3 regions of the Simiduia curdlanivorans genome follow, and region 1 is predicted to be linked to each of the others. Evidence: predicted binding sites of a transcription regulator. Region 1 holds the regulator's gene; each other region holds the start of a gene.
What was found. The regulator sigma-54, encoded in region 1, starts transcription at its own class of promoters, with help from an activator protein. The targets are predictions, from matches to a motif close to TGGCACANNNNTTGCNNT.
Positions count from the first base shown of each region.

Region 2: the regulator sigma-54 is predicted to act here: its motif matches at 3,294-3,311, upstream of QWY82_RS09750 (molybdopterin oxidoreductase family protein).
Region 3: the regulator sigma-54 is predicted to act here: its motif matches at 3,387-3,404, upstream of flgB (flagellar basal body rod protein FlgB).

Region 1 covers NZ_JAUFQG010000004.1:1,989,753-1,994,529, forward strand. The annotation lists gene QWY82_RS08855 (trimeric intracellular cation channel family protein) at 1-238, opposite strand, end outside; gene yjgA (ribosome biogenesis factor YjgA) at 231-764, opposite strand; gene QWY82_RS08865 (HPr family phosphocarrier protein) at 860-1,129, opposite strand; gene rapZ (RNase adapter RapZ) at 1,137-2,036, opposite strand; gene ptsN (PTS IIA-like nitrogen regulatory protein PtsN) at 2,052-2,513, opposite strand; gene hpf (ribosome hibernation-promoting factor, HPF/YfiA family) at 2,518-2,808, opposite strand; gene QWY82_RS08885 (RNA polymerase factor sigma-54) at 2,919-4,463, opposite strand; gene lptB (LPS export ABC transporter ATP-binding protein) at 4,601-4,777, opposite strand, start outside.
Region 2 covers NZ_JAUFQG010000004.1:2,177,746-2,182,522, reverse strand. The annotation lists gene nirB (nitrite reductase large subunit NirB) at 1-1,887, opposite strand, end outside; gene cobA (uroporphyrinogen-III C-methyltransferase) at 1,902-2,822, opposite strand; gene QWY82_RS09750 (molybdopterin oxidoreductase family protein) at 3,372-4,777, shown strand, end outside.
Region 3 covers NZ_JAUFQG010000006.1:87,348-92,124, reverse strand. The annotation lists gene flgM (flagellar biosynthesis anti-sigma factor FlgM) at 1-174, opposite strand, end outside; gene flgA (flagellar basal body P-ring formation chaperone FlgA) at 479-1,189, opposite strand; gene QWY82_RS14275 (chemotaxis protein CheV) at 1,405-2,355, shown strand; gene QWY82_RS14270 (CheR family methyltransferase) at 2,419-3,261, shown strand; gene flgB (flagellar basal body rod protein FlgB) at 3,506-3,910, shown strand; gene flgC (flagellar basal body rod protein FlgC) at 3,913-4,347, shown strand; gene QWY82_RS14255 (flagellar hook assembly protein FlgD) at 4,362-4,777, shown strand, end outside.

The sequences.
Region 1 (4,777 bases):
AGTAGGTGAGCGCCGAGGCGATCACGCACACATAAAGATAAATCGGTTCGGCTAACCAAAACACTTGAGGTTTATTGAGTATTAGATCTCTTATGGTGCCGCCACCAATGCCGGTGACTACACCCAGAAGGATAAAGCTCATGATATCTTGCTGTTTCTCTGCCGCCGCTAGGGCGCCAGAGATAGCAAAAACTGCGCAGCCTAAAATGCCGGTAAAAAAGATGATTTCACTAAACAAGGCTGCTAGACACGATGGTGTCGCGTATCGCACGAAAGACTTTGCGTGCAGCAGCAGGCGGCTTGCTGCGCTCGAGTTCGGACTTTGCCGTGCGCACTAGTTGCCTTAGTTGCTGTCGGTCAGCTTGAGGGTAGTCCAACATAAACTCGTTGATAGCGTCGTCGCCATCGGCAATAAACCGATCGCGCCAACGCTCGGCTAGGTGTTGTTGCAAAACGTGTTGTTCTGAAACTTGCATTAAGCCTTGGTAAGCTGCTGCGATGGCTTCGTGATCGGCTTCGCGCATCAGTCGCCCAATAAACTGCATGTGCCGGCGTTTTGCGCTGTTGGTTTTGATGCGACCCATTTCTACGATAGCCAGTTGCAACGTTTCCGGCAGCGGAATCTTGCTCAGCTGATCCTTATTGAGATCACATAGCTTAGCCCCAAGCTGCTGTAGCGCTGTGGCCTCGTTTTTGATTTGGGTTCGACTTTTTGGGAGTTCTTCGCCGTCGAGCAGGTCGTCAGCTGGGTCGTGATTTGCCATGATAATATCCAAAATTCTTGCTCGGCCCTTCCATCAGGTGCGGGCGGTTGCGTCTCGGCCCGCATGGTACCCAACTCGGGGTTAAAGCGACAGCGTTACTCGCCTTCGCCGAAGTAGTCGTTGATCAGAGCGGTGATGGCGTCCATGGCTTCCTGCTCATCGTCGCCGTCGGTTCTTAGGTTGAGCTGTGTGCCTTTGGCCGCGGCTAGCAGCATGAGCGACATAACACTTTTGCCGTCTACCATTCTCTCGCCGATGCCCGCTTGAATTTTGCAGCCAAAACGTGCGCACAAGGTCGCCATTTTTGCCGCCGCACGGGCGTGCAGGCCTAGCTTGTTGATAATCTCTATTTGGGTTTCAATCACGCTACGCCTAGCCCTTTGTGCCGGTTAATTCTCGATGCCTAAGTTGTAGTTTAGAGTTTTTTCCCGCCAGTGCTTTATAAAGTTCTTCGGCCATATAAACCGATCGGTGTTGGCCACCAGTGCAGCCAATAGCGATGGTCATGTAGCTGCGGTTGCTTTGTTCAAATTTTGGCAGCCAGCGCGTTAAGTGCGCCAGAATATCGCTGCGCATTAGGCGCGTGTCTTCTTGTTCTTCTAAAAAATCCGCCACCGGCTGATCTTGCCCCGTTAGGGCCCTCAAGTGGGGTTTCCAGTAAGGATTGGGTAGGCAGCGCACGTCAAATACGAAATCGGCGTCTACCGGCACCCCGCGCTTAAAGCCAAAGGACACCAGTTGCACGGACATACTGGTATCGGCGTTCAAGCTGACGCGGTTTTTGACCAGGTCGCGCAGTTGATGCAGGGTGAGGGTGGTTGTGTCGATGACTAGATCGGCTAAATCGACGATGGGTTGCAGTAGCTCGCGCTCTTTTACCGTCGCCTCTTTTAGGCTGACCCCTTCTTTACTAAGTGGGTGCTTGCGCCGCGTTTCGCTAAAGCGCTGAATCAGTACCGGTGATCGGGCATCTAAAAACATGACCTCGATCCGTATACCCTTGGCATTGGCGTCGGCCACCAATTGTGGAAACTTGGGCAGTTCCTGCCAAGCATTGCGAGCATCGACGCTGATCGCAAATAGAGAATTGGGTGTTGGATCTGATACTAATTGATGTACCAGCTCGGGTAGTAAGCGCAAAGGCAGATTATCGACACAGTTAAATCCTAAATCTTCGAGCACGTGCAGGGCGGTACTCTTGCCTGCTCCGGAGCGGCCACTGACGATAATTAAGCGCGGTGATTGTTTGACCGTACTTTTATCCGTATTCATGTTGACAGAATCCCTTTATTGCGTGGCAAGGTATGCGCTTACCCTACTATAGAGTAGATCGCTTGTCTCAGCCGTTCTCAGTGCCGCGCGGAATTCTTCCTGTTGAAATAATTCGGCCAGTTTTGCCAATGTTTGTAAGTGCTCGCTACTGGCTTCTTCCGGCACCATAAGGGTAAATATGACGTCGACCGGCGCACCGTCGATGGCATCGAAGTCGATCGGGCTGGAGAGCACAACCAAAGCGCCAATAGTGCTTTCACAGCTGGCGACTCGACAGTGTGGGATAGCAATTCCATGACCTAAGCCCGTGCTACCCAGTTTTTCACGCGCGATTAAGCTGCGAAATAGTGTATCGGCATCTAGGCTGGGTATATCAGTGGCGATGATGTTGGCGATCGTCTCAAGCACGCGCTTTTTACTGACGCCCTCTACACCGTGTTGTACACGGCGAGGGGCTAGAAGGGTTTCAAACTGCATAGGGTTATCGATGGCTTCGGAGTTTTTCTTTGTGTTTAATTAGTTGGCGATCTAGCTTATCAGAGAGCAGGTCTATGGCTGCATAGAGATCCTGAGACTCTGAATCAGCGAAAAATTCAGCGCCACTGACGTGTACTGTCGCTTCCGCCTTTTGCTGTAGTTTATCAACACTTAGTATGGTGTTGATACTGGTTATTCGGTCGTGGTGTCGCTCGAGCTTTTCCAGCTTTGCATGGACGTAATCTTTTATGGCGTCGGTCAGGTCTAGGTGGTGTCCGCTGATATTTATTTGCATTCGGCTGCTCCTTTGTGTCGCTGCTTTTGCTGTCAACTGCCCTTTTTTGGTGCAAACCCCAAAGCTGGGCGCCTAAAACTAGGGTGTAGCGGTGTTGCTTGATCTAGCGTTTAGATCAATCTCTTGCGTTCATTGGATGCTGCAATGCCCAATGACTCTCGGTATTTAGCGATAGTTCTGCGCGCTACCTGAATGCCTTGCTCTTCAAGCAGGGTGGTGATTTTACTGTCGCTTAAGGGTTTTTTCGGATTCTCAGCCGCCACCAGCTTCTTAATAATGGCGCGAATCGCGGTGGATGAGCACTCTCCACCCGCATCCGTGCTGACGTGGCTGGAGAAAAAGTATTTCAGCTCGAAGATGCCCCGCGGGGTGTGCATATACTTTTGTGTGGTAACGCGGGAGATGGTGGACTCGTGCATGCCAACTTCTTCTGCAATGTCGTGCAGTACCATAGGGCGCATGGCCTCGGGGCCGGATTCAAAAAAGCCCATTTGCTTTTCGACGATGCAACTGGCGACCTTGAGCAGGGTTTCGTTGCGGCTTTGCAGGCTCTTGAGGAACCAGCGCGCCTCTTGCAAATGGTCGCGCATGAAGTTGTTATCTGGGCTGGTATCTGCCCGTTTGACGAGCGAGGCGTAACCAGCGTTAATGCGTATTTTAGGCGCTATGTCTGGGTTAAGTTCCACTAACCAGCGATCCTGCTTCTTACTGACAAAGACATCTGGAACAACATATTCAGTATCGGCCTGTGCGATTTGTTCGCCGGGGCGCGGGTTTAGGGTTTGAATTAACCCGATTACCTCTGCCAGCTCAGCTTCTTTAAGTTTACAGCGCCGCATCAGTTGCTTGTAATCGCGATTGCCTAACAGCGCTAAATGATCCTTAACAATAAGCTTAGCAGCATCTAGGAAAGGTGTAGTAGTTGGCAGTGTTCGCAGTTGGATAAGTAGGCACTCGGCCAAGTCTTGGCCGGCGACACCGACCGGGTCAAACTGTTGAATGCGATGGAGAACCGCTAACACTTCGTCCAGTTCAACCGGGTCTTCGAGCATTTCCTGTTCTTGATTGAGGCCCTCGGCTATGTCGCCGATGGGGTTGCCCAGCATGCCGCTCGGTTCGATATCGTCGATGATCGATAGGGCGATGACTCTGTCCCTGTCGCTCATGGGGGTTAAATTGAGCTGCCACAGCAGGTGTTCCTGCAGGCTTTCGCCGGTGCTATCGCCGCGCTCGTAATCGCGGTCTTCGTCGCTGCCTGAACCGCTGCTGGCTGGGCCGGAGGTGTAGATGTCGTCCCAGTTGGTGTCGACCGGCAGGTCGTCGGGTATGTCGTTGTTCCAGTCACTATCCATCTCATTGGACTGGTTGTTATCGGGTGAAGTTTCCGGCGTGTTTAATTCTTGTAGGTTGGTTTCGGTAGATTCTTTGGCACTGTTAAATTCTGGGTCGCTAGGTTCGCTGACATCGCTACTGGCCTCTGTGTCCTGTGCCCCGTCTTCGCCCTCTGATATTTCGAGCATGGGGTTGGATTCTAGCGCCTCCTGAATTTCCGCTTGCAAATCCAAGGTGGACAACTGCAGCAGCCGGATGGCCTGCTGCAACTGCGGCGTCATGGTCAGTTGTTGACCTAGCTTGAGCTGTAGTGATGGCTTCATGGTTTGATGACTAACATCCTTTAAGGTAGTGCCTCGCAACTTCGCCGAGGTATGGTCTTAGTGTAGTCATCCGTCAGGGCTCAGGCAATATTGACAAGCAAGCTCCATGCCTTTATGAGCCGTAGGGTAAATTAAAATTAGAGAGTGAATTGATCACCTAAATAAACCTCGCGGACTCGCTGGTTGGCTAGCACAGTATTGGCGTCGCCTTCTGCGATGATATGCCCCTCGCTGACGATATAGGCTTTCTCGCAGATACTGAGAGTTTCGCGCACATTGTGATCGGTAATAAGCACGCCTATACCGCGTTCTTT
Region 2 (4,777 bases), 190 kb from region 1:
ATAGGCATGGCCAGTTTCAAAACCAGCGTCAACCAGAATGCGCCAGATCTGCGGTAAATCGTTCAATTGTGCGCCGAACAAATCGATGCGCTGACCGCCGGTGACCTTGGTGTACAGATTAAATTGCTTCGCCACTTCGCCCAATACGATTAATTTCTCCGGGGTAATTTCTCCCGCCGCAACGCGCGGCACTACCGAGTAAGTGCCATCTTTTTGTAAATTGCCCAAGAAAATATCATTGGTATCTTGCAGGCCAATGTGCGCATCTTCCAAAATGTAATCATTCCAGAAAGACGCCAATATGGAGCCGACGGTGGGTTTACAAATTTCACAGCCGTGGCCCTTGCCGTGACTCTCTAACAATGCGTCAAAACTGCGCACTTTGGTGGCGCGCACGATATCAGCCAACTGCTGACGGGAATAGGCGAAGTGTTCACAAATATCGTTTTTCACTTCAACGCCCAGCTTGGTTAGCTCGGCATCCAGCACTTGCTTAACCAGCGCTGTACAGCCACCACAACTGGTAGACGCTAAAGTCTCGGCCTTCACATCGGCCATAGTTTGCGCGCCATTTTGTACGGCGCAACAGATGGCGCCCTTGGAGACGTCCATACAGGAACAAATTTGTGCGCTGTCGGGTAGCGAGTCCACACCCATTACCGCACCGGCGCCATCCACCGAGGGTAAAATCAATGCATTGGGGTCGTCTGGCAAATCCATTTCATTAACGCAAAGTTGCTGCAAAATGCCGTAGCCGTCGGCATCACCCACTAACACAGCACCGAGCAAGCGGGTGTTATCGGCCGACACGATGATGCGCTTGTACACCTCGTCCACATCATTGCTGTAGGTATAACTTTTACAACCGGGGGTATTGCCGTGGGCATCGCCCACCGATGCCACATCGACACCAAGCAATTTTAATTTGGTGCTCATATCGGCGCCGGTAAACTGTTGATCGCCGCCGGTGATATGCGAAAGCGCAACCTTGGCCATTTCATAACCAGGCGCTACTAAGCCATAAATACGACCGCTCCACAGCGCGCACTCGCCAATGGCATAGACATTTTTAACCGAGGTTTGGCAATGGTTATCTACCACAATGCCGCCGCGCTCACCTAAATCGATACCGCACTTGCGCGCCAACTCATCCTGCGGCCGAATACCGGCGGAGAATAAAATCATGTCGGTTTCAAGGTGGCTACCATCGGCAAAATTCATGCGATAGCGACACTCTTCGCCGGCAACAATCGCCGTGGTCGCTTTTTGGGTGTGCACGCGCACACCTAAACCTTCAATTTTATTGCGCAGTAACTTGCCGCCGCCCTCGTCCAACTGCACCGCCATCAAGCGCGGCGCAAACTCCACCACGTGAGTTTCCAGCCCGGCTTGCTTGAGCGCATTCGCGGCCTCCAAACCCAAGAGCCCACCGCCCACCACAACACCCACCTTCGATTGCTGGGCCGACGCGGTAATGGCCTCCAAATCTTCGATGGTGCGATAAACCAAACAGTGTGGTTGATCATTACCGGGAATAGGTGGCACGAAGGGGAAAGAGCCGGTTGCCAGTACTAATTGATCGTAGGCTTCGCGCCGACCACTGGCGGTGATGACTTCTTTATTGTCAAAGTCGAGATCAACCACCTTATCGGATAGAACATAGTTCACGCCCTTATCTTGATAATAAGATTCCGTGGTTAAGGCCAAATCCTCGGCGCTTGAACCGGAAAAATACTTGGACAATTGCACCCGATCGTAGGCCAGCCTAGGCTCTTCGGAAAACGTGATAACTTGATAGTTGTTGGCGTGATCAGAGGTCACCACATTATCAATAAACTTGTGGCCGACCATACCGTTGCCAACGACTACGATGCGTTGCTTACTCATATTCTTTCCTCACGTCAGGCTGACAATTTTTCCCAAGGGGAATTTTTATTAATAGAATTTGAAACACTCGCCAGCGCATTGCCTGCAACAGGCGTTGCCACTTCGGCGTAAATATCTTGCTGTTCTGGGCTGGCAATTTGCTCTAGCCACTGCAGCTGTTCGCGCAGGCGCACCACCTCGCCAACAACAATTAAGGCCGGCGATTCAATCTGATGACGCTCGACCAAGTCGGGCAAGTGCGCAAGGCTCTCGGTAAATACACGCTGCTGAGCCGAGCAACCTTTTTCGATAATGGCCGCGGGTGTATTGGCGCTAAGGCCAGCGCTTTGCAACTCGCGGGCGATAGTGGCTGCAGATCCCAAGCCCATGTAGAACACCAAGGTGTGTCCGCTGTGCGCCAGCGACGACCAATTGATATGCAACTCCTTCTCGCCGTGCGCGGTGACAAAACTCACCCCCTGGGCGATACCGCGATGGGTTAACGGGATGCCTGCGTAGGCCGTTGCGCCAGCGCCAGCGGTGATGCCGGGCACCACGTCGACGGCAATGCCGGCCTGCTTAAGTTCCAACATCTCTTCGCCGCCCCGGCCAAACACAAAGGCATCACCGCCTTTCAGCCGACAAACGTGTAAACCGAGCTGTGCGGTTTCTACCAGAAGAGAATTTAAATCCTGCTGGGGAATGGAATGACGATCTTTTGCTTTGCCCACATAAATAGCAGGCGTACTGCTCGGAAATAAGGCACGAATATCTTCGCTAACCAAGCGATCATAAAAAATAACATCGGCTTGCTGCAGTGTGCGCAAGGCTTTTACCGTGAGTAAATCTGCATCGCCAGGCCCTGCGCCCACCAGGGACACGCGCCCAGCTGCAGCGCTATTACGCGGCTTTAACCGGGCGAGAAAATGGGTTCTTGTGGCTGGGCTGGCTGGCATATTGGCTGACTCCACTCAGTGTGTTGCGCTAAGTCTTGAATAACTTATGTTCTAGTGAACTGCGCTAATGCACTGAGTAGAGCAAAGACAATGCCAATTAAAATTATTCGTTAATTTTTTTTAAAAAATCACGCCGTTGGTTAATTTTCTTCACGCCTATATAGAAACAAGAGTGCAATTCGTTAAAAACCTAACGCGACGCACCAACAAAGCCACCTACTCACCGCCCTCGTCGCACCCATAACGTGCAGCGCGCACAACAAAGAGGCGAACGCAAACTCGAAGCCGCACCAATAAAAGGCTAATCGCACACAATTGGTGCCGCAAGTCCTCGCCGAAAGCACCTCCGCGACGGCCTACAAGGTAAAAATGCACAGTTTTTCAGCGTCTACAGGGGCATAGCACGAAATATGGCGCAGTAAACCCACCTAAATCACCCAGATTCACAAAACTTTCGCCCCCTAGCCAAGTTGGTTCACTAATTGCTTTATGCCTATGAGTTCGAATTTTCTACTCCTTAATGAGTAGCACCAACCTCTAGGAAGCAGCATGATATTCGGTCGTAAAAAGCGTAAGCCTATTAGCATCCCCGCCAAGCCTGTTAAAGAGTGGAAGTACGCCACCTGTAACTATTGCTCCACCGGCTGCTCCATCGAGCTTGGGGTGAGTGCGGAAGGCAAGGTAATCACCAGCCGCGGCCATGCCGGCGCCGATGTCAACCGAGGCAAACTCTGCATAAAGGGCCTGCTCGAACACGACCTGTTTAACTCACCCGGGCGCGGCACAGTACCGCTCATGCGCGAAAAGGCCCATCAGCCCTTCGCGCCCACGACCTGGGACGCGGCACTGGATAAAACCGCGGAAAAAATTAAAGACATTCAAGCCAAATACGGCCGCGATAGCTTCGCCATCGTATCCACCGGGCAATTATTAACGGAAGAATTTTACGCCCTGGGCAAATTGGTGCGCGGCCAAATAGGCACCAATAATTACGACGGCAACACCACCCTGTGCATGGCCTCGGCGGTTTCGGGTTACAAGCGCTCCTTCGGTTCCGACGGCCCACCGGGTTGTTATGAGGATTTCGAACACACCGGCTGCTTGATGGCGTTCGGGTCAAACTTACCGGAACAGCATCCAATTATTTATTGGCGTTTAAAAGAGGCGCGCGAGAAGCGCCACTTCCCGCTCATTGTGGTAGACCCACGGGTCACCATGCTGGCGCAGTTTGCCGATATTCACCTGCCCATTACACCCGGCACCGACACCGTGTTAATCAACGCGATGATGCACGTTATTTTTAAAGAGGGCTTGGCCGACGAAGACTATATTGCCAAGCACACTCAAGGCATCGACGATTTACGCGAACTAGTACAGAGCAAATACGATCCAAAGCAGGCGCAACATATTTGCGGTATCGACGAAGATCGTATCCGCCATGTGGCCCGGGTTTACGCCAACGCTAGCAGCGCCATGAGCATTTGGACCATGGGCATTAATCAATCCACCCACGGCTCAGACGGCGTTGCCAACATCAACAACTTAAATTTAATCACCGGCAATATCGGCAAATTGGGTGGCACGAGTTTATCGATAACCGGCCAGTGCAACGCTATGGGCACGCGCGAGTGGTCGTCCTGTTCTGGCCTGCCCGGCTACCGCTATTTGGAAAAACCCGAAGATCGCCAACACATCGCCGACTTCTGGGGCGTAGATGAATCTTTTTTCCCACCCAAGCGCGGTTTGGCGCAAACGGATATATTCCCGGCGATCGAGTCCGGCCAAATAAAAGGTTTGTGGTTAGTGGCAACCAATCCCATGACCTCCATGCCCAATCAACCGCGCATTCGCAAGGCGATGGAAAAATTGGAGTTCTTAGTGGTGCAAGACATTTATGAGGATGTGGAAACCAATAAACACTCGCATGTGTTTTTACCGGCTGCCGTGTGGGCGGA
Region 3 (4,777 bases), on a different contig from region 1:
AATATTGTCTTCGAGGCGCTTCAGGCTATGGGCTTGGTCGCTCAATTGGACGCTATCCAATTTTGGGGCATCAGTTTTACCTGCTTTGCCGCTCTCGCCTTCGGGCTTTTGGCTAGCGCGTTGGCTTTGTTGGCTGCTAAGGCCCGTTAGCCCAGCTTTGGGATCAATAATCATATGAACCTCTCGTACCCTTTTTTAACCCTAAATGTAAACGCTGGATCTGATTCACGGCGCCACGAAATATTATGCAATATTGCGTAAACCGTGGCTCCTACTGGCTTCTGGACTCGAAGCTCTCATATAAATCAACCTTTCTTGCTCGGTTATCGGCAGGCCAACCTAGATCTTTAGTGGAAATTAACCGTTATTTTTACCGCCGGCGCGACGGGCGTCAGCTCAGGGCGCGATTTTAACCTAGGTTGTCGGCAGATAAGGTTAAAATCCGGCGCATCCAATAGCCGCGCTACCTTATAGCCCTTTACAAAGGCACTTCAACAAGGCCTTCAGCGATAACTTTAGCCCGAACTTTTCGGTTTGAGCGGTTGTTGGTAACCGATATATGTTCGCCAACGCGGCCATTTCCGAGTGCCGTGCCGGGGGTTATCACCCGGAGGCTACCCAGTAGCGCCGCAACCTGGACCGCGTCGCCCTTGCGAATCACTAATGGTTCAATCAAATCTTGGCTTCTCACCACTTGATGCGGCCGTATGGCGCGGCGTGCTTCAAGCCCTTCGGCATCCTCAATGCTGAGCAAGCTACCTTTGCGGATGCTGGCAATATTGGTGCGGGCTAAGGTTAAGCTGCTTTCGTCGATAACTTGCCCACGGGCGATACTGGTATTGGCGGTAACGGCGTTACCCCATATCTCGATAGTGGCTGAGACATAGAGCGACCAGGGTGTGTGGCCAGCGCATTTCACTTGTGCCGTTGCGTTGCCCCCGCTAGCGGGCAGGTTTTGCGTGTCCACCGTCAATTGTTTGTCACACTGATGGAATTTAAGGCGATTGTCGGGTGCGTTGACGGTAATTTTAATATCGTAGTTCGGGTAGAGCCCCAAGTAATGGCTTGCCAGTGCGGTATCGACCGTTTTAGCAATATTGTCGATAGGGTGCCAGCGCTCTTCGCCACCACTAGGGCTTGACGTAAAGAGGATAAAGAGCGCGCTTAATAGACCTAACAATAATTTCACGAATTTATGACCTATGCTTGCTAAACACTCAAGGAGTTTGTCTTTATGCCGACAACAACTCGAGACGACAGTAATTTGGCGTATTCGGGTTTATATAAGGCTGAGTGCAACATGTATGCCGTTGTGCGCAATTGAGTTATATGAACTATGTTTATAGCGGTACTGATACACAGACACCACACTGACACCACAACAAGAATTGGTCGGGGGCCGTAATGGCAGGCGTTTTAGACAGCGTTAATCAACGAACCCAGCTAGTCGGCCAGAACCGGCTAGAGCTGTTGCTGTTTCGCCTAGCGGGAAAGCAGCTGTATGGCATCAACGTTTTCAAGGTAAAGGAAGTTTTGCAGTGCCCGCCACTGAATGAAATACCTAAGCGCCACCCGGTGGTTCGGGGTGTTGCACATATTCGCGGCGGCACCATTTCGATTATGGATATGAACTTGGCAACAGGTCATGGCCCGTTAAAAAACCTCGAAAACTGTTTCGTTATTATCACAGAATACAATCGCTCAACTCAGGGCTTTTTAGTGAGCAAGGTTGAGCGAATTGTCAATATGAATTGGGAGCACATTCATCCACCACCAAAGGGCTCCGGTCACGAAAACTACCTCACAGCCGTCACTGAGGTAGAGGGGCAGCTGGTAGAGATTATCGATGTCGAAAAAATATTGGCAGAGGTCTCACCTATTAGCGAAGAAATTACGGCCGGTGTGATTGAGGATGGTATCGCCGAGCGGGTGGTGCAGAAACATGTGCTTATTGTCGATGACTCCACGATTGCCCGTAAGCAAATCCAACGGGTTATTGAATCTATGGGGCTGCAAACAACGCTATGTAAAGACGGCCGCGAGGCGCTGGAGTTTCTGCAGAGCTTGATCGAGGCAGGGAAAACCGTGACTCAGGAATTGCTGTTGGTGATTTCTGATATCGAAATGCCGGAAATGGATGGCTATACTTTTACGGCCGAAGTGCGTGGCAACCCCGCGTTAAAGGATCTACATATTATCCTGCATACTTCATTGAGCGGCGTATTTAATCAGGCAATGGTTAAAAAAGTAGGCGCAGATGATTTCCTCGCTAAATTTCACCCCGACGACCTGGCGCGGCGTGTTAATGAGCGAGTGAAGTCAATGTGCGGTGAAAGTATGTTGGATGAAGAATAAACCTGTTGGTCATTAACGTAGAATAACAGCGCTGCCGGGTTAAACTGTCAGCGCTGTTTCCACATGAGTATTATTGGCTTGTCTCAAACCTTTTTAGATTCCGCGCACTTTACCAAGTTTCGTGATTTCTTACACGATGCTTGCGGTATTTACCTAGCCGAAAGTAAACAGTATTTGGTCACAACACGTATCAGCCCCTTGCTTTCGCACCACAACTTTAAAGACTTGGGTGAACTGGTTCAGGAACTTGAGCGCAATAAATATTCGCCCTTGCGCGATATTGTTATCGATGCCATGACCACCAATGAAACCTTTTGGTTTCGCGATACTTATCCCTTTGAAATGTTGAAAAGCCATATTTTTCCGGAGCTCGCTGGGCAAAAAAGCAGTATCAATATTTGGTCTGCTGCCTGTAGTTCGGGCCAAGAGCCCTTATCCATAAGCATGGCGGTGGAAGAGTATCAGCGTCTTAGTCCGAAGAAATTAGTAAACGTCAATATAACTGGCACGGACTTGTCGCCCAGCATGTTAAAAATTGCCAAGGCTGCTACCTACGATCAAATGTCGGTTATGCGCGGCTTGTCGGTGGAACGGTTAAATGCGTTTTTTGACCAGCTAGGGGAAGATAGCTGGCGTGCTAAGGCGCAGGTTAGCCGTCGAATTAATTACCGTACGCTGAATTTACAAGACAGCTACGGCGGCCTAGGCAGTTTCGATATTATCTTTTGCCGCAATGTGCTGATCTATTTTAACAATGAGTTAAAGCTCGATATATTGAAACGAATACACCGCAACTTAAACCCGGGCGGCGTACTTTTCTTAGGTGCTTCCGAGGGCCTGGCCGGGGCATCCGAGTTTTTTGAAATGGTACACTGCAACCCTGGTATCCTGTACCGGGCAAAATGATGCCATACAGCGTGATTAGCCAGCGGTAATAAGTTGCCGCTTAGCCCAAACTTACTCCCCTCAGCAATAAGTCATTGGTTGCCTTTTTCTAATTAAATCAGTTACTTGATACGTGTGTCAGCCGTTGGCACAGCTGTTGCATTCTTATTAGAGTGTTAAAGCGAAGGCGTAACAGGCAAGACACTATTGGAGTGTTCGACCCTATCTACAGCCGATTGAAAGCAAAGATAGAGCAGAGGGCGTTATGGCGATTAGTTTTCAACAAGCAACCGGATTTTTTGAAACCACTCTTGCGCTAAAAGCAAGTCGTGCAGAGCTGCTTGCCAATAATTTAGCCAATGCCGATACACCCCAATTCAAGGCCCGTGATTTCGACTTTAAGGCGGCTTTGTCGCGAGAGTTGTCCGGTCAAAAGCGCTCAACTTTTGAGCTGGAAAACACCCAGGCCCGTCATATCGAAGGTCAAACAATCACCAGCTTAAACGATCTGCTTTATCGCACACCCATCCAGCCGTCAGTTGATGGCAATACGGTGGAAGAGCAAATAGAACACAGCGCCTACATGAAAAATGCACTGGGCTTTCAGGCGAGTTTCACCATGCTAAACGGCAAATTCAAAGGCCTAATGACGGCAATTCGGGGAGAGTAATCGTGTCTTTAGATTCCATATTTTCAATTGCAGGTTCGGGCCTTAACGCACAAAGCCTTAGGCTTAATACCACGGCCAGTAATATGGCCAATGCCGAGTCGGCCAGTTCGAGTATCGACCAAACTTACCGCGCCAGGCATCCCGTATTTACCACGGCTTTTAACCAAGCCAATGGCAAGTTGTTAATGGGCTCACCTAGTGAAGTAGAGGGTGGCGTGCAGGTGTTAGGTATTGTCGAGAGCGATGCCCCGCTGCAGCAACGCTATGAGCCCAATCACCCCTTGGCAAATGAAGAGGGCTACGTCTTCTACCCCAACGTTAATGTGGTTGAAGAAATGGCCAATATGATTTCCGCGTCGAGAAGCTTCCAAACCAATGTGGAAGTCATGAACTCCGCGAAGCAGATGATGCAACGCGTATTAACGATTGGTCAGTAGGTGAGGGCAGCGCTATGAGCAGTATCAGTGATGTTGGCAGTGTTTTAGATCACCTGAACATTGGATCAAAAAATACCGACAAGCCAAAAAGCAATGAGTTGGGTCAGGCTGAATTTCTCGAGCTGCTAATGGTCAAGATGCAGAATCAAGACCCATTGAGCCCTCAAGACGACACGGCATTTATTGCCGAGTTGGCGCAATTTAGTGAGCTGGAGGAGATAGAAAAATTGAATTCTAACTTTTCTAATTTCTCATCGGCCATGATGTCTAATCAAGCGCTTCAGGCGTCGGCACTCGTGGGCAGAAGTGTCACAGTGCCAACAAATTCAGCCACTTTGCAGTTGGGTAATGTGGTCAGTGGAAGCGCTGAATTACCCGCCTCAACCAGTGACATGACCATCAATATTTACGGCGAAACTGGCGCATTGGT